4 regions of the Paenibacillus sp. RS8 genome follow, and region 3 is predicted to be linked to each of the others. Evidence: predicted binding sites of a transcription regulator. Region 3 holds the regulator's gene; each other region holds the start of a gene.

Region 1 (5,646 bases), 1.8 Mb from region 3:
TAAGCTAAACAATCCTTTAATGTGGGACAAGTAACGAATATTACTGGCTTCCTTCATCAAGGTTGCTGGTAATCCTTTTAGCGGAGTAGAGCTTGCACCAACGATGGCCACACCGTCTTTACGGCCTAAGCTCGCAAGAGTACCTGAGTTGATCGGACTAAAGGATTCAAAAGATTTGTCCTTCAAGTACGCATAAAGATTGTAACCGATCAATTCACCCATTTGCCAAGCGATTTGTGCAGTAGGTGGATATGGACGACCATCCTCAGCAAAGACTACGGCGCTGTCACCAGCAACGAATACGTCTTTGTGTGAGGTGGATTGCAGGAATTCATTTACCGTTGCACGACCACGGTTCACTTCAAGACCGGACTCACCAATCAGTGGATTTCCTTGTACGCCGCCCGTCCATACAAATGTGTTAGCAACAATTTTTTGACCGTCTTTCAAGTCAATAACATTATCTGCTACATTCGTAACAGGTAGACCTGTCAAGAATTGTACACCACGTTTTTCTAAGCTTGCCACTGCGCGTTCGATGAGTGCATCTGGCAATACTGGAAGAATCTTAGGACCTGCTTCAACCAGCATCAGTTTAATTTCTTTAGGATCCACACCATATTTCTTAGTGAGTGTTGGCAACACATCAGCGATTTCACCAACCAGTTCAACACCTGTTAAGCCGCCGCCGCCGATTAGAATGCTTGCATCCGCTGGATTTTTAGACTTTGCATATTCACGGATACGTTCATCAATGTGACGATGAATTCTGTTAGCATCCGCTGCAGATTTCAAGACCATGCTGTATTGCTCAAGACCTGGAATGCCAAAATAAGCTGTTGTGCTTCCAAGACCCACAACCAAAGCATCGTAGGATAATGTCACACCATCAGATAGTGTAATTTGTTTGTTCTCAACAGAAAAAGAATTAACCTTTGCAATTTTCAGGTCGATATCTTTACCTGCAAAAAGCTTAGCTAGTGGCATAGCAACAGCACCTTCTGCAACACTACCTGCTGCAAGACGATGCAATTCTGTAATAATTTGATGAGTAGGATATTGATTAACGACTGTAATTTTAGCTTCGTCTTTCTTTAGGTACTTGCGTACAGTCAAGGCGCTTAGTAAACCACCATAACCTGCTCCTAGAATGACAATATGTTTAGACATGATGTTTCCTCCGTCCTTACGAATGAGATATAAAAAATATTATTTCTGCTGACTGCGTTCGCCGGCAACTTGAAGATAAGCATTTACAAAACGGAAAAGCTTCTGTGCTTGTGGATCTTTCATCATCTTCATTAGACCAAATACACCGATCACATCGCTACTTTCATTCGCACGATCTTGCGCTTCGATCACTGTAGCTGCCATATTCTTCGCAGAATGCACCACAGGTTCAGCAAGCTCTTTAATTGCACTTACCGTATCACTTTTCAAGACTTCATCCGCAGCGACAGTTTGAACAAAGTCATATGACTTTGTGAGCACGCCGACAAGCTCTGTTAATTTTGGCAACTGTTCTACTAAGACAGTTAACGATTCCTGAACTTCAGGCTTCAATAGCTGCTCAAGAACATTCATTTGTTCTTGAGTAACAGCTAATTTTGGTGATTCTTGTTCAGGGGTTGTTTGAGTGATTGTTTCTGACATATCCGAATCTCCTCTGCAAATAAGCTTTGCTGCTTAATAGTAATAAAAAATAATAACTTTTAACGCCATATTTCTATTATAGCACTTATCAAGTTATAAATGTCACAAAGTTTTTGAATTTTTCTAAAGTTTTGTGATTTTTATTACATTAAAATCGATTGATTAAAATTTTCGATATTTTTTATATACGCTTAGGTGATTAAATACTTATTGTGTAAATTCATTTAATTTCATCTCCGACTTCAATAAAGCGTTCACCATATCCTGATTCTTCATTGTTGGAAGCAACCTAAAGTAAAGAGAACGAAGGAAATTCTTTGTATTCACACGAGCAACATACTTGTTGCGACTTCTTGGCCACCCACCACATTGCTCCAAGCTGCTGACCCAGTCGACAATTGACTGCTGCGGAAGTAAATGATGATCTATGATTGTAGCTACAATCGTAGCCATCCGTTCATCTTCTTCATCGCTAAAAATGTACTGATGATTGTTGTAAAGCATTCTTTGGATGACCGCCAGAACCTCTTCCCTGATTGCAGCATCACTCTCCGAGCACAATACCAGTTCATCCAAGGCATCTGCACCATGCGCTGCAGCGTGCGCCCAGCCTTCTTCTTGCATAAATCCTCGTAAATCCTGTTCTTCCTCATAATATCTAATCAGAGCTTCCTTCACATTTGTAAACTCAGCGCTATCTAAAAAAGCCTTTTCCCTATGCCGCTGAAGAATAAGTGCAACGACCAGAACAGAAAACGTTCTTGTGAACACAGCCTGATCCTCTTTGCTGCCAATGTGATAGAACAAATGCTGCTCGTCAAGGAGAATCAAGAGAAGTTCACGAAGCTCTGCATCACTAAACCATTTTTTCTCGTTCATCCATTTGTAGAAGGTGGAATAGATCAAATCATCTCGCAGCTCTGGCTGTGGATCTCCTATGTACTCAAGCATCAGCTTCACATAATCCCTTAGCTGCTCTCCACTTCTAAGCTCATAATCGTTCTCTTCAATTCTTTGCAGGTCTATGATCAACTGCTCTCTAATATCGTTCAACATTCCCACCCTTTCAATAATAAAAGCATTTTTCATATCTTAATATCCTAATTTACATCCTAATATTTTACAACATAGTATTTATTCTTCATACACTCCAAGTACTTAGAAGACTTAAGCTACACGAAGTGAGAATTTAATCATTGACGAAAATAATTAACTGTGCTATTTTGAGTTAGTAACAAATAGTTAGTTTATTTATAAATGTCACTTGTTTATAATTAAAAAGCAAATACATACACATATGGAGGAATAACTCATGAGCACTTTTACAGATTTGATTGAATCCCGTAGGTCTGCGATGAATTTTGTTGAAGGGGTGAAGATCCCTCAGAATGAACTAGAGGAGATGTTCTCTTACGCCAGATTGGCACCATCGGCTTATAATCTTCAACATACAAACTATAAAGTCGTTTCTGATGAGAATTTAAAAGAAGAGATTCGTAAGGCAGCTTACGGTCAATATAAAATACACTCTTCCTCAGCGGTAATTGTGGTACTCGGAGATAAGAATGCTTATCTGAAGGCTCCAGAAATTTACGGAGGGCTCAAAGCTTTAGGGGCGATGAGCCAAGAGGATTATGATGCAGAGATAGAAACGATTAACAATGCTTATTCAGGAAATGATGCTTTTCAAAGAGATGAAGCTATACGGAATGCTTCTCTGTCTGCCATGCACTTCATGCTGATTGCCAAAGATAAAGGCTGGGATACCTGCCCGATGATCGGCTTTGATCCGGAGGCCATTCAATCCACTTTAAATCTACCCGATCATATGGTACCTGTTATGCTGATCACTATCGGCAAAGACAAGAAACATAAAATCAGACCACGCGGCTATCGTAAACCGGTCAATGAATTCGTTGAATTTATCTGAGTATTATAGAAGCATAACAATATTATGACAAAAGCGTTCCATCCGAGGTTTGAATAACGGATGGAACGCTTTTTAATGAGGCTGTGGATCTGAAACCTTTCTTCACTGCTTAGCATACTGAAGAATTGCAATCGCAGCTCGTTCTTGTCGTTCGACATCTTCACTGACTAGAGCTTTCTTCAAAATACCGAGCGCAATAGAGAGTGTCTCTTCATCCACAAGCACTTGATGATTCATCGCTTGCTCTGAAGCATAAGAACCTTTAATCCACAGATCCACACGAGCGCTAGGCATTGGCCCCTTATACTGCTCAGCTACTCCACTATCGCTAAGAAACTCTTTCACTTCTGCGTTTAGGTCGATTATCGGAAGACTATTCAGCCAAGTTACACCTCTTCGATGGCATGTGCCATTGTCTGGCGTATCATATAATTCGTTGTAAAAATAATCGCCAAGATCACCTAGATGTACCCAGTCTCCATCACACACCAACACATAATCGCCATCCTGCATTGTATTTACGAACAGGTGAATGGCTTGCAAATGTTCTGTAAGCTCCAGCTCACTGTATTGATAAGTATGAAGCAACCGCTCACGCAGCTCCTCTATACTGATGTTCTCCAAATCCCCTATTCCCGGGTAGCCGATACTCACATAATTATCCTCCAAAAATGCAGCCATCAGCTCTATCCCCAGCGGTTTCGATCCTATCTTAAACAGATTCATCATTCAATCCTCCAAGTATTTAATAAAATGCTTGTAATAACCCTTGGACTTTGGAGTTATAAACCGTCCATCATTCTCAGAATCCTTCATTAGATTATGAAGTTTTGAACCTCCAGTATAGGGATCTACAACACTGGCCTTAAGCCGTGTCGCTTGGATCGCCTTCTGAGGACAAGAATAAACACAACGCATACATAATAAGCAATTTTGACCGAATATTATCCCATCTGCGCTATTGCTAATATTAGAAGTTGGACAGCTTCTAACGCATTTCAAACATCGTGTGCAAGAGTCTGTTGTTCGCAATCCTTTGGCGAAGTATTTCCCCCCTTGATGTTCCTCACAATAATATACCGTTCTCAGAACTCCCTCCAGCACAGGATGAATCCGAAGGTTCCGTGGAATCCGATTCATGATTTCCTCTGCAAATAACTTCACCTTACGCTGAGCGACCTGATATAACTGCTTATTCAATCTATCATCATATTTTATATAAAAATTGCATGGCATCGCCAAAATGGAATTGTGGAAAGGTGTAAATCCCTTCTTACGTAAATAACGAAGTACAGTATTCGAAGCACCGTTATTAATATAATGTGGAGAAGAGGCTGTCTTGAATACAAAAGCCGGAGTTCCATTACAATCAGGTAGCTGTTCTACAAAACGTTCGACAAATCCGGATGCGCCAAAACCTAGAACCGGATGACCAATCCCAATAAGGTCGTAGGATTCATATTCGACAGAACGAGTGCTTTTTAGAACATCTTCCATTCTAAACAAATCTACGTCTTGTCCGCTATTTCTGAGTGCTTCAGTAAATTGCTTAGCAATAATCTCCGTATTTCCAGTACCTGAGAAATAAAATATAGCCGTCTTCGCATTATGCATGCCATCCCCTCCCAGAGCAAATATACCTCATCCCCAGCAAAGAAAGCTGTGAAGTTGAAGTGGGTTTAGGCTAATTCGGACTCAGTTGCAGCTATTCACCCAAATCTACTCAATTATTGTGCATAATCATATCCTCAATCGTGCGTCCTCACAGGAGTAATTAAAAAAAGTGTGGACGAAGATGCGTCTACAGGCAGGATCACCAGCGGCCTTTCTTTGCCCGCGAATCTGATTCTAAGCGTCTCACTATCAATCGCCCGAAGGATGTCCCAGAAATACTTTCCGTTAAATGCTGCTCGAAAATGATCACCTTCTAGATACTCTAAAGGAATCTCTTCTTTTACATCCCCAATTTCTGAAGTCTTGGACACTAAACTTAGCATGTGAGAAGGAAGTACGCTCAGCATAACACTCTCACCAGCCAATATAGAAATACGTTCAACCACATG
Region 2 (5,646 bases), 260 kb from region 3:
ATGGGAAGCTAACGCGATTCCTCAGGACTGGGCACTTGGCTGGGGCGATGCTGTAGGCGCATTCCAACAAAGTCGTACAGCTATGGTAATGGCTGGGTCCGATGGCGTAATCGAGCAAGCACTGAATCAAGGTGGACTGAAACCTGAGGATGTGCTCACATATCCAATGCCTGCTATGGAAAAAGGCGGCAAGCATACGGGGGTACTTGGTGGTGATTACCTCGTAATTAATCCGAATGCAACACCAGATGAGCAAGAAATGGCATTCCGTTATATCACATTTGATTACTTCTCTGATAAAGGTTTGGAAGCACTGGATGCAGTCCTTCAACAACGTACAGCTGATGGTAAATACTTTATCCCGCCACTCTTAGATTACTACTCAGCAGATTCTGAGTTTGGTAAGAAGACCAAAGCGGTTTATGACAAGTACACCAATGTATACCAATATAGCCCTGACATTATGGGACTCTTAGATGGTAAACCTGAAGCTCAATACAATACACAGGACTACTACGCAACAATGTCCAATGTCATTCAAGAGCTGTTCTCCAAAAAAGGAACGGATTCTAAGAGCCAGCTAGAAGCAGCAGCTAAAACAGTGCAAGAGAAATTCTTTGATACGATTAAAGCAGAATAGGTAAATTAATAAAATCGGTCCCTTTGGGGCCGGTTTTTTTGTTGTTATAATTTATAAATTTATAAATCTACAGAGCTAATGATGATCAACTGGAAACTATTACGGCATAGGAAAATCGTAAATTTCTGTGATGAAGGGAATGCCTTAACGGAGTGCTGTATTAAAGTGAATGGAAGGAAATGGGCTCAATACTTTGCTTATTAAAGTATAATTCTAAGATTTGAAGGGATTTTTAACATAAAATATGGAAAAATATCTATAATATGATCGAATAAAAGCGCTTTGAAAACAAATCAAAAAAACTTTATACTTTGTGAAAGATTTCACTATACAAGGTGGAAATCATGTGATAAGATAAATGTGTAGAGAAAAACAACTAAAAATTGACAGGAGGACGAGGGAGATGGCAGTTAAGAACGAAGTCGCCGCCCAAGTTAAACAAGTTACCGCTGAAGAGTATATTCAGAATTTAGTGGATAAAGCAAAAAAAGCGCATGAGGCGTTCATGGCGCTAGACCAAGAGCAAGTTGACACAATCGTTCATGCAATGGCGTTGGCTGGACTCGACAAACATATGTACCTCGCAAAATTGGCCGTAGAAGAAACTGGACGCGGCGTATACGAAGACAAAATTACGAAGAACATCTTCTCAACTGAATATATCTGGCACGGAATTAAATACGATAAAACAGTAGGCGTTATTGAAGACAACGCTTATGATAGCTTCCAAAAAATTGCTGAACCCGTCGGAATTGTTATGGGTATCACACCGGTAACCAACCCTACATCCACCACGATGTTTAAAGCGTTGATTTCGATTAAGACACGGAACCCTATTATATTCGGTTTCCACCCATCTGCGCAAGAGTGTAGTGCAGCTGCTGCAAAAATTCTTCATGATGCTGCCGTGAAAGCTGGCGCTCCTGAGAACTGTATCCAATGGATTGAGATGCCAACAATGGACAAGACAAACGCATTGATGAACAACCCAGACGTTGCTCTTATCTTGGCAACTGGTGGTTCTGCAATGGTAAAAGCAGCTTACAGCTGTGGTAAACCAGCACTTGGCGTAGGCCCTGGTAACGTACCTGCTTTCATTGAAAAGAGCGCGGATATTGATCAAGCCGTAACGGACATCATTCTTTCTAAAACATTTGATAATGGTATGATCTGTGCTTCCGAGCAAGCTGTTATTATCGAAGAACCAATCTTCGATCAAGTGAAGAAGAAAATGATTGCTAATGGATGCTACTTTGTGAATAAAGAAGAAGCTGCCAAACTGACTAGTGGAGCAATGAATGTAGAAAAATGTGCGGTTAACCCAGCAATCGTAGGTCAATCCGCAGTGAAAATTGCTGAAATGTGTGGCATTCAAGTCCCTGCCGGCACAAAGATTCTGGTAGCAGAACTTGAAGGTGTAGGCACTAAATATCCACTTTCCGCTGAAAAATTAAGCCCGGTTCTTGCTTGCTACAAAGTTAAAAATGCAGATCAAGGGATCGAACGCGCAGCTCAAATTGTTGAATTTGGTGGTATGGGACATAGCTCGGCTATCCACTCCAACAACGAAGAAGTAATCATGAAGTTCTCTAACCGTCTGCAAACAGGACGTATTCTCGTTAACTCGCCTTCCACACATGGTGCGATCGGCGATATCTATAACACTAATATCCCTTCGTTGACTCTGGGTTGTGGATCTTATGGTCGTAACTCCGTGTCGCAAAACGTTACAGCAATCAATTTGATCAACGTGAAAAGGGTGAATCGTCGTACCGTGAATATGCAATGGTTTAAAGTACCTGACAAGATCTATTTCGAAAAAGGCGCTACTCAGTACCTGACCAAAATGCCTGATATCACACGTGTCGCAATTATCACTGACCCAATGATGGTTAAGCTTGGATATGTTGAAAGAGTTGAACATTACCTGCGTCAACGCCAAACTCCTGTAGCTATCGAAGTGTTCTCGGAAGTTGAACCAGATCCATCGACAACTACAGTTGAAAAAGGTACTGCAATGATGAACAGGTTCCAACCGGACTGCATCATCGCACTTGGCGGCGGTTCCCCAATGGATGCTGCAAAAGGAATGTGGTTATTCTATGAACATCCAGACGCAGATTTTAACGGTCTAAAACAAAAATTCATGGACATCCGTAAACGGGTATACAAATTCCCTAAACTTGGTAACAAAGCTAAGTTTGTAGCGATTCCAACTACTTCGGGTACGGGTTCGGAAGTAACATCTTTCGCAGTTATTACCGATAAAACAACTGAACAACACACTAAATATCCATTGGCTGACTATGAGTTAACACCAGACGTAGCTATCATTGATCCAGAGTTCGTATACAGCTTGCCAAAAACTGCAGTTGCAGATACAGGTATGGACGTATTGACACATGCTATCGAAGCTTATGTATCTGTTATGGCGAGTGACTACACTGATGGTCTAGCTATTAAAGCCATCCAACTGGTATTCCAATACCTTGAAAAATCGGCACTGGAAGGCGACAGAGTAGCTCGTGAGAAAATGCATAATGCATCAACACTTGCGGGTATGGCCTTTGCCAATGCATTCTTGGGAATTAACCACAGCTTGGCGCATAAATGGGGCGGACAGTACCACACCGCTCATGGTCGTACTAACGCGATCCTTATGCCACACGTTATCCGTTACAATGCTAAAAAACCTACGAAGTTCGCTTCGTTCCCTAAATATTCGCACTTCGTAGCTGATGAGCGTTACGCTGAAATTGCCCGTATTTTGGGATTGCCAGCTCGCACAACTGAAGAAGGTGTAACTAGCCTGATCAATGCTATTCGCGATATGAATAAAAAATTGGGTATCGAGGAATCGTTCCAACAACTGGGCTTTGATCCTAAGGACTTCGAATCCCGTGTAGATTACTTGGCTGACCGTGCGTTTGAAGATCAATGTACAACTGCCAATCCTAAGCTGCCGTTGGTATCTGAACTTGCTGATGTATACCGTAATGCATTCTACGGAAGATTTGATAATTAATAATTGGTTAAATAGAGAATAGGATAGTTGTGGACTTAGATAAAGGTGACAAATATCACTCGAAAGGTGATATTTGTCACAGTGTTTTTATAGAAAATAAACTAGAATGTTTATATAAACAACGGTCCCACATATGAAATGTTGATTGTGAAATTTGGAACAACCACATCTTTGGGGATCACGAGACACGGGATCAACCTTCAAGCCCGCGATCTCTACAAATATAATAAATATAGATGGAGGGATTTAGCATGTCGGTGATTGAAAAAGAAGTAAATGAAGTGAAATCCGGTTGGAGAAATTTCACAAAAGGTAAATGGTCCAAGAAAGTTGACGTTAACAATTTTATCGCAAGTAACATTAAGCCTTATGAAGGAAACGAAGATTTCCTCGTAGGACCTACTAGTAACACAACTGAACTATGGAAAATTATTTCCCAACTGAGCAAAGAAGAAAGAGAAAGAGGCGGCGTATGGGATGTTTCCCTGGATACTGTCTCCACAATCACTTCACATGCTCCTGGATACATTGATAAGGACAAGGAACAAATTGTAGGCGTTCAGACTGACGCTCCTTTCAAACGTTCCATCCAGCCATTCGGCGGGATCAAGATGATGGTCGATGCTACGAAAGCTTATGGCTTCGAGCTTCCACAAAACATCGTTGATATGTTTACGAACATTCGCAAAACGCATAACCAAGGCGTATTTGATGCATATACACCAGACATGAGAGCAGTGCGTAAATCCGGCGTTATCACAGGTCTTCCTGATGCTTACGGCCGCGGACGCATCATCGGTGACTACCGCCGTATCGCTCTATACGGTATTGATTTCCTGATTAAAGACAAAAAACAACAACAAGCTGAACTTGAAGTTGATTCCATGACTGAAGAGGTAATTCGTCTTCGTGAAGAGCTGTCCGAGCAAATTCGTGCACTGGGCGAATTGAAAGAAATGGCAGCCGCTCACGGTATGGATATTTCCAAACCAGCGACCAATTTCAAGGAAGCTACTCAATGGGTATACTTCGGATATCTGGCAGCAGTTAAAGAGCAAAATGGTGCGGCGATGTCCCTGGGACGTGTATCTTCCTTCCTAGACATCTATGCAGAACGCGATATTGCTGAAGGTACTTTGACTGAAGAGCAAGTTCAAGAAATCGTCGATCATTTCGTAATGAAACTGCGTATCGTGAAATTCTTGCGTACACCTGACTATAACGATCTGTTCTCCGGCGACCCTACATGGGTAACTGAATCCATCGGTGGTATGGCTGAAGACGGAACAACTCGTGTTACGAAGAACAGCTTCCGTTTCCTGAACACCCTGTACAACTTGGGTCCAGCACCGGAACCAAACTTGACAGTTCTTTGGTCCGAAAGATTGCCTGAAGCCTTCAAAAAATATTGTGCTAAGGTTTCCATCGAAACTAGTGCAATTCAGTATGAAAATGACGATCTAATGCGTCCATACTGGGGTGAAGATTATGCGATTGCTTGCTGCGTATCTCCAATGCGCATCGGTAAACAAATGCAGTTCTTCGGTGCTCGTGCCAACCTAGCAAAAGCTTTGCTGTACGCTATTAATGGTGGTAAAGACGAGAAATCCGGAGCACAAGTTGGACCGGAATTCCCAGCGATCACTTCTGAATATCTGGATTATGACGAAGTAATGAAACGCTTCAAACCGATGATGGAGTGGTTGGCTAAGACTTATGTTAACACTTTGAACATCATTCACTATATGCATGACAAGTATTCTTACGAACGTATTGAAATGGCACTGCATGACCGCGACATTCTGCGTACGATGGCTTGTGGTATCGCTGGTCTATCCGTTGCAGCTGACTCACTGAGCGCTATTAAATACGCGAAGGTTAAACCAATTCGTAACGAACAAGGTATTGCAATTGACTTTGAAACTGAAGGTGAATTCCCTTGCTACGGTAACAATGATGATGCTGTAGACAGCATCGCAGT
Region 3 (5,646 bases):
ATTTAGCCATCTCTTACCTTCAGGAAGGGGATGGGGAAGCAGCGTGGAGTCATTTGAACCATATGCTCGGTTTGATACGGGAAACCAAGCTGAAAGCAATGGTTTATAATGCTTTAGGCTGCATCCGGGCTTCACAGGAACGCTTCAATGAAGCGCAGGAGCTGTTTGGCCTCTCGTTGCAGCTTGACCCTGCACTTCCTGAACCAACGGTTAATTTGGAGGTTTGCCGCCGCCGTGGAGGAAAGCTTCATTTCGGAAATCAGCTTGTTTCATTATTGTAAATTATTACGTTTACGGTTTATTATTCCGCATTTTCATTCAAGCGATGCATCCCCTGAACCAGTGGTGTGCATCGCCTTTTTTCGCAACTTCTGTTATGCTGATTAAGAGTCTCAATTGAAAGGGAATAGAATTATAATGAAATTTGCCGTGCTTGATTTTGAAACAACGGGAACCCAATCCGTGGGTGAAATTATCCAGGTTGGCCTTGCAATTATAGAAGAAGACCGGTCCATCTCCCGGGTATATGGTTCCTACGTCAAGCCCGGAACGCCGATACCTCCTTTTATAACTGGTCTGACGGGGATTACCGACGATGATGTAAAGGATGCGCCTGAGCTGGATGAGATGATGATGGAGCTTGTTCCACTCTTGGATGATGTTGTGCTTGTAGGGCATAATGTCGCATTTGACTTCCATTTTTTGCAAAATGCTTTAGACAGATGTGGGTATTTACCATTTCAAGGGCGGATTTTAGATACGATTGATTTTCTAAAAATCTGCTTTCCTTCCCTAACATCCTATCAACTAGGGTCAGTTAGTGCACATTTTGGAGTGACACATGATCGTCCGCATCAGGCAGATAGTGATGCACTAGCGACAGCTCTTGTGCTGTTGAAATGTCTGGAGGAGCTTTATAGTTTGCCGTTACTCACCATCCAGCGACTATGTGAGCTGTTTACCGAAGAGGATAGTGATTTAGGTTGGTATTTTGATGGTCTGCTGCGTGAGCGGGAAGCGGAGACGCTTCAACCCGAAGGTGATCTGACTTTCTATCGTCAATTAGCGCTTGCAGTAGGGGATTGGAATGAACTAGCTCCACCTCGTGACGAGCATGCTGAGAATCCGCTACAGAATTTATCATTTACAGATTATATGGATGAAGTAACGAAACGGCTTAAAGACACTTTGCCACAGTATGAAAGCCGAGAAGCTCAGGATATTATGATCAATGAGGTGATTACGGCACTTGCCGAAGACAAACATCTATTGATCGAAGCAGGGACAGGAACTGGCAAATCGCTTGGTTATTTGTTGCCTGCCATATACCAAAGTGTTCGTACTAATGAGAAAGTTATGGTCAGCACTCATACCATTAATCTGCAGGATCAATTGCGTGAGCGTGATATTCCTTTGTTAACGCAGGTAGTTCCGTTTCCATTTAAAGCTGCGATTTTTAAAGGCAGAGGGCATTATTTGTGTCTTCGTAAGTTTGAACATAAAATTAATAAAAAAGACTTTATAAGTCCAAGGGAAGATGCACTTACTGCGGCTCAGATGATCGTTTGGCTGACACAAAGTGAATCAGGGGATGACGAAGAGCTCAATTTAAGCGGTCGTGGCGGAGATTTCTGGGAGACGGTAGCAAGCGATACCGATTCTTGTCTCGGTCGCTCCTGTCCTTGGTTCCGCAAATGTTATTACCATCGGGCAAAACATGAAGCGGGTATTGCTGACGTGGTTATTACGAACCACTCTAAGCTTTTCGCAGATGTTAAGGCTGGGCACCAGCTACTCCCGGCTTATGAACATCTTGTTATTGATGAGGCCCATCATCTGGAGGACGTGGCTGGCAAGCATTTAGGTATGCATATGAAGCATTTCACGGTGGCTCACACGCTGTCCCGATTATACAAGGATAGTCGTAACGGCCAACTCCCAACGCTTCGTCAAATGCTTCAGTCATCAGGCAGTGAGGAAGCTTCTGAATGGAGCGGAGTTATCGATAGAATCTATCCAGATCTACTTACTGTAAAAGAAACCTGGGATCTACTTAGTGACAAGCTATTTAGTCTCTTGCCGGAACGTAGCGATGCAGCGGCGGGAGAAGCTGGACAGCTAGTCATGCGGTTACTTCCTACCCGTAAACCGAAAGATTGGGATGAATTGGTTGCTTTGGAGAATACTATGAATCTGACATTAAGCGAAATTATCCGTAAGGGTGATAAGATGCTTAATGAGATGCGTGATCAAGAAGGTCAATCTTCTTCAGATAGTTTAGTAACCGATATTAGCGGCTTATTTAAGGATTTAGCTTCTATACGTGAGCAAGTACGGTTTTTTATGGGATTAAACGACGAGAATGTAGTATATTGGCTGGAGGCGAATGGAAATTATCGCAGCAAATCGCTACAGCTATATGCCGTCCCTGTTGATGTTAGTACCCAGCTTAAAGAGCTGTTCTTCGACAAAAAGAAAAGTATTGTGTTAACCTCGGCGACGCTTTCTGTCGATAAATCGTTCCAGTTTATGATTGATAATCTCGGACTTAATGAAGCTGCGGAAGAGGGGCGTCTAATGACATCTCTCCTTCCTTCTCCCTTTAAGTATCGGGAGCAGGCACTATTAGTAATTCCACGGGATTTCCCTAGTGTGAAGGGCAGTGTGGGCGATGCCCGATTTGTCGATACGCTCGTACAGTCACTAGCAGAAGCGGCTATTACGACACGCGGACGGATGCTTGTTCTGTTTACTTCTTACAAGATGCTGCGCCAAGTTTACGATCCTCTGAAAGAGGCTCTAGCCTCACAAGAAATCACGGTGCTAGGTCAAGGCGTGGAAGGTGGAAGCCGCAGTAAGCTGATTCGACGCTTTCAGGACAGTGCTGCTTCAGTTCTGCTTGGAACTAGCAGCTTCTGGGAGGGAGTAGATATTCCGGGCGAGGCATTGACATGCTTAGCCATCGTGAGGCTTCCATTTCAACCGCCTAATCACCCTCTAGCGGAAGCGAAGTCTGAGTTATTACAAGCCCAGAAGAAGAATCCGTTTATGAAATTGTCGGTGCCTCAGGCAGTTATCCGCTTCAAGCAAGGATTTGGAAGACTGGTACGGACAGCGCAGGATCGGGGTATTGTTATAGTGTATGACACTAGGGTTATCGAATCTCATTATGGAAAGTATTTCCTTTATTCGTTGCCTGGCCCGAAAATGGAACATATGCTTACGGATCAAATGGTTCCTCGTATAGCAGAGTGGTTGGAAGACGGAGGCGTTTCTTAAGAAGGACATCTTCTGTTTAATTAATCACTCCACAATGAAGGGCGGTATAAGAGAATACCGCTCTTCATTGAGACGAGGTACAGAAATTTTAATAGGATTCAAACAGAATAGTACTTAAATTAGGAGGTAAATTATGAAATCGGATAAAATATCAGAAGCCGTTGTTCGCAGACTTCCTGTGTACTTACGTTTCTTGAATGATCTTCAGAAACGTGAAATATTAACCGTTTCCTCGCAAGAATTAGGACAAAAACTTGATCTGAATCCCGCTCAAATCCGTAAAGATTTAGCGTATTTTGGAGACTTCGGCAGAAAAGGTATTGGGTATGACGTAACTTATCTTATTGAGAAAATCCGTCATATTTTGAAGCTGGACCAACAGCTGAATGTGGCATTAGTAGGTGCCGGTAACCTTGGACATGCATTATCTAATTATAATGCTTATCTGAAAGATACTATGAAGATTACCGCTATATTTGATTCTTATGCACCTAAGGTAGGGCGGAAAATCAACTCTCTTACGGTTCAACCCATGGAGGAGCTAGGTCAGACAGTTCGTGAGCAAGGCATTCGAATTGGGATTATTACAGTACCTGACTCAGAAGCGCAGAATGTAGCAGATATTCTTATTGAATCTGGCATTGAGGCGATTTTGAATTTTGCACCAGTGATTCTAAAAACACCACCGAATATCCGGGTTCATGCAGCCGATTTTACAACGGATTTGCAAAGCCTTGCTTATTATTTGAAAGACGGAAAGGAAGAAAGCGGAAATGAAGAGTAGTAAAACGATTATCAAAGGCGGGCGTTTTCTTATTCCGGGAACGGATGAGCCTGTTCTTAGTGGATATATGACTATTGAAGATGATTTGATCACTTACATAGGAAAAGAAGAGCCTTTGATGGAAGAAGGTGTGCAAGTTGTTGATGGCAGTCGTCTGTTGTTTATGCCTGGTCTGGTAAACACACACGGCCATGCTGCAATGTCATTGCTTCGTGGTTATGGAGATGATTTAGCGCTTCAAGTGTGGCTTCAGGAAAAAATGTGGCCGATGGAAGAGAAGTTCACCGGAGAAGATGTATACTGGGGAACCTCCTTGTCTGTTCTGGAAATGCTGAAAGGTGGCACTACAACCTTCCTGGATATGTATGATCATATGGATCGAGTAGCTGAGGTGGTCGAATTATCAGGCATCCGTTCCGTATTGATGAGAGGCGTAATCGGTCTTTGTCCAGAGGAAGTACAGAATCACAAGCTTGCGGAAGCGATTTCTTTTGCACGGAACTGGCATGGAAAGGCTGACGGTAGAATTACAACGATGATCTCGCCACACGCTCCATATACTTGCCCACCGGATTTCTTTGTTAAGTTTGTACAGGCGGCGCATGATTTGGATTTACCGATGCATACACATATGTCCGAAACGAAACGCGAAGTGGAGCAGAATGTAGTGGATTACGGCCTGCGGCCTGTAGCGCATTTAGAGAAGCTTGGAATGTTCACACGTCCGTCTATTGTTGCTCATGGCGTTCAATTGAATGATGAAGAGATCGAGATTCTGGCTCGTCATAATGTAGGGGTATCTCATAACCCGGGAAGTAATCTAAAACTGGCTAGTGGAGTTGCTCGTGTTACGGATCTTCTAAAGGCCGGTGTGAAGGTGTCGCTGGGTACAGATGGCGCGGCAAGTAATAATAACTTGGATATGTTTGAAGAGATGCGTCTTGCAGCACTTATCCATAAAGGTGTAAGTGGTGATCCTACGGCTGTACCGGCTCCGGAAGCTCTGAGTATGGCTACAGAGTATGGCGCGAAGTCTATCTTTTTAAATGATGTGGGCAGGCTCGCTGTAGGCATGAAAGCTGACTTTATCGCGATTGATATAGACCAGCCGCATTTACTACCGCACACAGATTTGCTGTCTCATGCTGTATACTCTGCCAGTGCCAAGGATGTTGAGCATGTATGGGTGAATGGTAAACAGGTTGTAAAACATGGACAATGTGTAACGTTAGATGAGGAAGCTATCCGTCGTAAGGCGCAAGAATCCTTTGAGGGGCTACTCAAGCGCTAGTCTAAGATCATAAATTAACTGAAAGGCTGTGACTTTCTGCGTTTGCAAAAGTTACGGCCTTTTCTGTAAATATAAGAATTTATATGAATGAATATGAAACTTTGGATAAACACACGGGTGTGTTATATAATCAAAAAAGATATATTACTAGAAAGGGAGCTGTACCTTGAAGAAAAGGAAAAAATGGATCCTCCTGGGGTCAGTTCTGATTCTGCTCCTTCTGTTTGGACTTATCCAGTTCTATGCCTATATTATGAAAGATCAATGGAACGAGCGAGATATTGCTAAGGAT
Region 4 (5,646 bases), 280 kb from region 3:
GTTCTTTATAAAAAGGATGCCAAGCCGCAAATTCAAAGCTTTGGAAGCTGGGATACTGTGCTGGATAGAAGAGGTTTTAGTGGAGTGGTGAACGATTTTCTTAGCAATATAAATACACCGGAGCAATGCAGCATTGCTGCTTCAGCGGTACTGCCTAGTCATATGCTGGCGGCACAGCTTGCTGAATGAGGTCTCCGAGAAAGGAGAAGAATATATGGAGGATAACCGTAAATTAGTGGAGGAACAGATCATCGAAAGCTATAAGCGCGAAGAAGAGATGATGATTCTTGTCTTTGCTCAGTGGTGCGTCAATCAAGGACTCGATCCACATGCGCTTTATTTGCAGGCCTATCCGCAGCAAGAAGGGAATGAAGCTTTGCGCCATGCGCTTTCCCTCACGGTTTCTGCGGAGGAAGCAGGGGACATTTCTGATGATACAGTTCTGGGTGTGCTTTCGTTATTTGGAAATGACGACTTGGCACAAATCGTAACCGAAGCGATTGCCGGGCGGGGATCTAAAGGACCTGTGGGGGATTGACATTGGGGATATAATAATAGAGTCAGATGAACTTTTTTTGGTAAACGATGTTCATCAAGGTTAAAATGTGTTAATATTATATATACTAACTAATAGTAAGTTTCGCTAGTGAGAGGTGAGAACAATGGAAGAACATCAATTTGCGATGTGTCCCAGATTTGAAACAGCCTTCTCTTTCTTAGGCAAACGTTGGAATGGACTTATTATTCAGACATTGATGAGTGGACCGAAGCGGTTTAAAGATATCTCCGGCCTCATTCCTTCAATGAGCGATAAGATGCTGTCCGAGCGGATGAAGGATTTGGAAGGTGAGGGTATCCTGGTTAGGCATGTATACCCAGAGACACCCGTACGTATTGAGTATGAATTAACAGATAAAGGCCGTGCATTGCAGCCTGTTATGCAGCAAATTCAGTCTTGGGCTGAGAGCTGGGTAGACTAAAATTCACAGTAATGTTGTGGCCCTTTTTCCGAAATGGTGGAAAAAGGGCTTTTCAATTTCTAAATATTAGACAGTGACAGTTTTGTTCCAATCCTTTATGCTTGAAAAAAACTTGCACAGTTTAAAAATAATTGTAATATAATAGAAAAACATTGTATGATCCTTGAATGCAAGCGCTCGCGTATTGGTTTTTGCTCAAAACTACTCAGCTGGAGTACAGGCATAGCAAAACTATTAGGAGGCGAGGGAGATGAAGACGAAGACGACCCTGTTTTCCCGGGAAATAACGTATGGAAAAAAGGATGTTGCTGAGCTAGAGAATGCTTCTATCAAAGTACAGCTCATCTATGACAAGACGTTGTTCATGCTGCATAGCCATCTTCCTGATTCCTTATGGGATGCGTGGATTGGCGTGCCTTACAGCATTATCTCTTCACTCTACAAAGGGAACAATGATAGCGGAACTATTTTTCAAAAATGGATTCAGAGTCCTACCGGCTGGAAATGTATTGGCTGTGAACGGCACTGTCTGGAGTCGACGGAACCTCTCGAAGAGGAAAATGCGATGAATCATGAGCGACAATATAAGTTTCATAACGGCATTCGCCAGAGCATGGTGCTGCAAGCAGTAATTTGGTCCATGTACGAGAACACCGTATTATTCAAGCCCTTTTTAGGCGATGAGCCCTTTTTTGACGATGATGATTTGCATACGATATCCTCTTATTTCGTTCCAACGTATCTTAATGAGTTTCACCTTATTGAGCGGTCTAAGCCATGTAAAGAATACAAAGATCAGAATATCCGAGTCTTTCAGGAATGGATTTCCGCGCCTGATCTTGTCCTTAAATGGAATGGGGGTTTGACGGAAGGCAGATGGATGACCGGTGTCTATATGGATCACTTGCGTTTTGCCGGGTTGGGACCTTATTTGAAGGATTCAAAGGGACAGCGGACGTATATGCAGGCTTATGTGCAATAAAGAGAGTTGAACAAGCACCTTTGTAGGTAAAGGTGCTTTTTTTGCGTTTATTTTGCATGTGCATTAATCTCCAATTTCGTTCAAAAATAAGATACAATTTCCGTGCGTACAATCACAAGTCAAAGTTCCTTTCAGGGTTAAGGTGAAGAAGTGGATAAGATTTATTCAAAACCTAATCCCATAACCCAAGGAGGAGCTATAATGGAAACTAAACAACTTAATGATAGTATTTCGGATTCGAAGCAAGCACAATCGGTACAAGCTGGGTTTACCCCAGATGCACTAGTTAGAGATATTGTATTGCAGTTCCCTAAATCGGCAGATTATTTCAAGGCAAAACGGATTGATTTCTGTTGCGGTGGAGCTAAACCTCTTGCTGAAGCAGCGGCTGAACGTGGTCTGGATCAAGAGCTAATCATCAGTGATCTTAACAAGCTGTTCGAAGAGTATCCAGTACCCGGAGAGGAAATCGCTTGGAATACTGCACCTTCTGAAGAGTTAATTGACCATATCATAAACAAACATCACCGTTATCTCCGTGAAGAGCTACCCCTCATTAGCCAAAATGTAACTAAGGTGTATCGAGTGCATGGTGGCGATTCTCCTCATCTGGCTGAGTTATATGACTTGTTTAACACACTAAAGGAAGAACTGCTTACGCATACGGCTAAAGAAGAAGAAGATGAGTTTCCTAAGCTGTTGACGTACGATGCTAATCCTACTGAAGAAGGCTTGACAGCACTCCGCGAGTCATTGTCTGAGCTGGAGTATGAGCATGATGGTGCGGGCGATATTTTGAGAAAAATACGTAGTGTTACAGATGATTTCACTCCACCGGCGCATGCTTGTACGACCTATCGATTGACATATGCTCGGCTGGAAGAGCTGGAGAGTATGACTTTTGAACATGTACATCTGGAGAATAATATATTGTTCCCTAGATACCAGTGAAGACGAATAGAGCTCTAAAGAGTCCCTTAGGGGGCTTTTTTTATTAGGAAATTATACAATGCAAAGCAATGAGGATACCTCCGTTGAAAAAGGTAGATGAAATGATCCTGAAAAATATGGTTAAGATTAATTGATGGCAGGTTGGCCAGTTGTGGAAGGATGCTTAAACGCGGAGAACGAAATGTCGCCGAATGAGCAAAAGAAGGGAAGCCTGCAAGTGTGCGGTTTTTGTTCTAGGGATGTAATAATTATGTATTGCGTATAAAAATAATCTATATAGAGGAATTCTATGTTTATATGATTTTCGAGAAGAACTCTATTCTAGGGAATCTAGAATTTTTACTTATTTGAGAACAAGGCTTGTTTAAGTTATTCTTAAATAGATAGTATACATAACTTTACAAGCCTGAGACGCTATAGGGTCATTAGGCGGGATAAGGCGGTGCCAGGATGCCCACGCGAAATTTGTGGAAGTTGATGCTAGGCTTAATCATCGTATTCATAATAAATGGATGCTCCACTCAGACTGATGCTAATAGTAATGATAATAATGGTGCAGCAAGATCTGAGGGGCCGATGATATCGGTTAAGATTGGTGATCAAGAACTGCTTACCAAACCATCGGACAGGTCACTCAGTGGGAGCTACAGAAATGGAATATCAATAATGGAGTTACTGAAAGGTAGTAATATTGCCACATTTGCTGAGGATAACTCAAGTATTCTTTCGGTAAAGGATTTTTCACTAGAGTCGGGAATGGTTTGGGAGCTTCAGATGGACGGTCAAATCATTGGGAAAGCGGATTGGAATAACGTTGTAGGATATGATTCACAGCTAGTCTTCACAGCGAAATCTAAGGACCATCAAGAACCACTTCAAACTGTAATGCTGACTTTGAACGGCGGAAGTGTAGAAGTAGATTTGCAGCATTCATATATTATGTTATTTAAAGAGGATTTAACTGTAAGAGAATTGCTAAAGAGCTGCGGTATGGTGCAGATGGATGATGGTAGTAGAAGCGTGCTTTCTGTCAATGATTATACCCCGCTAAGTAATGAAGTCTGGAAACTGAAGGTGAACGGAAAGCTACTGCTCGATAATGGGATGGATATGAAGCTTATGCCTCATGATGTCTTAGAGATTCTATTAACTTTACGTTAAAAATAGTACATCAAAGCCAGATTAACGGTTCTTCAGAATCGTTGGTCTGGCTTTTTATGTTTGAAAATACCTAACAATCATTAGCGAACTAAAGTGTGAAAACATTCACAATTAAAGTGACCGCAATCACAATGACGACTTGAATTTGAACCGTATAATTCCAATATGTAGAAGAGAAATTGAGCATGTACTCATAAGCTTGAGGAGGCACCTAACCATGACAGCAAAGAGAGAAAAATTAGTGTTAGTAGGCAACGGTATGGCGGGCATAGGTACGATAGAGCAGATTTTGAAGCTGGGTGGAGCTTATGACATCACGGTCTTTGGAAATGAACCACATCCCAATTACAATCGGATCATGTTGTCTTATGTTCTTGAAGGTAGCAAAACCCTTAATGATATCATCCTAAACGACTGGAATTGGTATGAAGACAATAATATTACCCTGCACACGGGTACTACAGTGACACGAATTGATGAAGAGTCCAAACAAGTTGTTGCAGATAACGGGTTGTCAGTGCCTTACGACAAAGTAATTATTGCGACAGGCTCGAATTCTTTTATTTTACCTGTGCCTGGCAGTGATAAAGAGGGCGTGGTTGGGTTTCGTGATATTTCCGACTGTGATGCGATGCTTGCAGCGGCTAAACAATATAGAAAAGCGGCTGTAATCGGCGGGGGATTGCTTGGGCTGGAAGCAGCAAAAGGTCTTGTGAACCTAGGTATGGACGTTACTGTAGTTCATTTAATGGAAGACCTGATGGAGCGCCAGCTTGATCGGAATGCCTCCTCGATGCTGCAAGCTGAGCTAGAGCGTCAAGGTGTGAAATTTGCTATGGGCAAACAAACGGTAGAATTGACCGGGGAACAGAGAGTAAGTGGATTGCGGTTCAGTGATGACAGTACGCTTGCTGCAGATTTTGTGGTAATGGCCGTCGGAATTAAACCGAATGTAACGTTGGCAAAAGAAAGCGGAATCTCCGTAAATCGTGGGATCGTAGTGGATGATTATCTGCAAACCTCCATGCAGAACGTATATTCCATCGGCGAATGTGCCGAGCATCGTGGAGTGTGTTACGGACTGGTGGCCCCGCTATTTGAGCAAGGCATGGTTCTAGCTAAACATTTATGTGGTAGTGAAACGAAGCCTTATGAAGGTTCCATTGTTTCCACGAAGCTTAAAATATCTGGGGTGGATGTATTTTCTGCAGGTGAGTTTTTGGATTCTCCTGAACACACGGTGATCTCAAGCAAAGATGAATGGAAGAGAACCTATAAGAAAATTTTGCTCAAAAATAATGTAATTGTCGGTGCGGTCTTGTTCGGTGATGTGACGGAGTCCGCGAATCTGCAAAAGTTAGTAAAACAAGGCGCGGTAATGACCGATGAAATTTATACAGAGGTCATGGGAACGGGATGCTGCGGTGGGGGAGCTAAGAAGGGTGCTTCCGTAGAGACGATGGCGGACGAAGAAATTGTCTGCGGTTGTAACGGTGTAACTAAAAAAGCGATCGTAGATGCCGTCACCGAACATGGTTTTACTACTGTGGATGAGATTAAAGCTTGCACTGG

The links. Region 3 encodes Rex, which represses fermentation and respiration genes when NADH is low (regulators of the CRP and FNR family bind a similar motif). Its sites were predicted from a motif close to TTGTGAAATATTTCACAA; they were not measured.
Region 1: a site for Rex is predicted at 1,785-1,802, ahead of ACDZ28_RS20700 (DUF1641 domain-containing protein). Genes of this name have one in related genera too.
Region 2: a site for Rex is predicted at 3,811-3,828, ahead of pflB (formate C-acetyltransferase). Genes of this name have one in related genera too.
Region 4: a site for Rex is predicted at 4,168-4,185, ahead of nirB (nitrite reductase large subunit NirB). Genes of this name have one in related genera too.

Annotation. Positions count from the first base shown of each region.
Region 1 covers NZ_CP168131.1:4,387,497-4,393,142, reverse strand. Annotated here, with positions in the region: gene ACDZ28_RS20705 (NAD(P)/FAD-dependent oxidoreductase) at 1-1,170, opposite strand, end outside; gene ACDZ28_RS20700 (DUF1641 domain-containing protein) at 1,210-1,653, opposite strand; gene ACDZ28_RS20695 (DUF2785 domain-containing protein) at 1,861-2,706, opposite strand; gene ACDZ28_RS20690 (nitroreductase family protein) at 2,966-3,583, shown strand; gene ACDZ28_RS20685 (hypothetical protein) at 3,686-4,312, opposite strand; gene ACDZ28_RS20680 (EFR1 family ferrodoxin) at 4,313-5,197, opposite strand; gene dnaN (DNA polymerase III subunit beta) at 5,332-5,646, opposite strand, start outside.
Region 2 covers NZ_CP168131.1:6,463,841-6,469,486, reverse strand. Annotated here, with positions in the region: gene ACDZ28_RS30455 (ABC transporter substrate-binding protein) at 1-640, shown strand, start outside; gene adhE (bifunctional acetaldehyde-CoA/alcohol dehydrogenase) at 1,044-3,665, shown strand; gene pflB (formate C-acetyltransferase) at 3,917-5,646, shown strand, end outside.
Region 3 covers NZ_CP168131.1:6,206,100-6,211,745, reverse strand. Annotated here, with positions in the region: gene ACDZ28_RS29205 (hypothetical protein) at 1-281, shown strand, start outside; gene dinG (ATP-dependent DNA helicase DinG) at 418-3,279, shown strand; gene ACDZ28_RS29195 (redox-sensing transcriptional repressor Rex) at 3,413-4,063, shown strand; gene ACDZ28_RS29190 (amidohydrolase) at 4,053-5,354, shown strand; gene ACDZ28_RS29185 (DUF5590 domain-containing protein) at 5,521-5,646, shown strand, end outside.
Region 4 covers NZ_CP168131.1:6,485,021-6,490,666, reverse strand. Annotated here, with positions in the region: gene ACDZ28_RS30540 (Gfo/Idh/MocA family protein) at 1-189, shown strand, start outside; gene ACDZ28_RS30535 (hypothetical protein) at 215-538, shown strand; gene ACDZ28_RS30530 (helix-turn-helix domain-containing protein) at 663-980, shown strand; gene ACDZ28_RS30525 (hypothetical protein) at 1,231-1,962, shown strand; gene ric (iron-sulfur cluster repair di-iron protein) at 2,164-2,913, shown strand; gene ACDZ28_RS30515 (hypothetical protein) at 3,364-4,074, shown strand; gene nirB (nitrite reductase large subunit NirB) at 4,292-5,646, shown strand, end outside.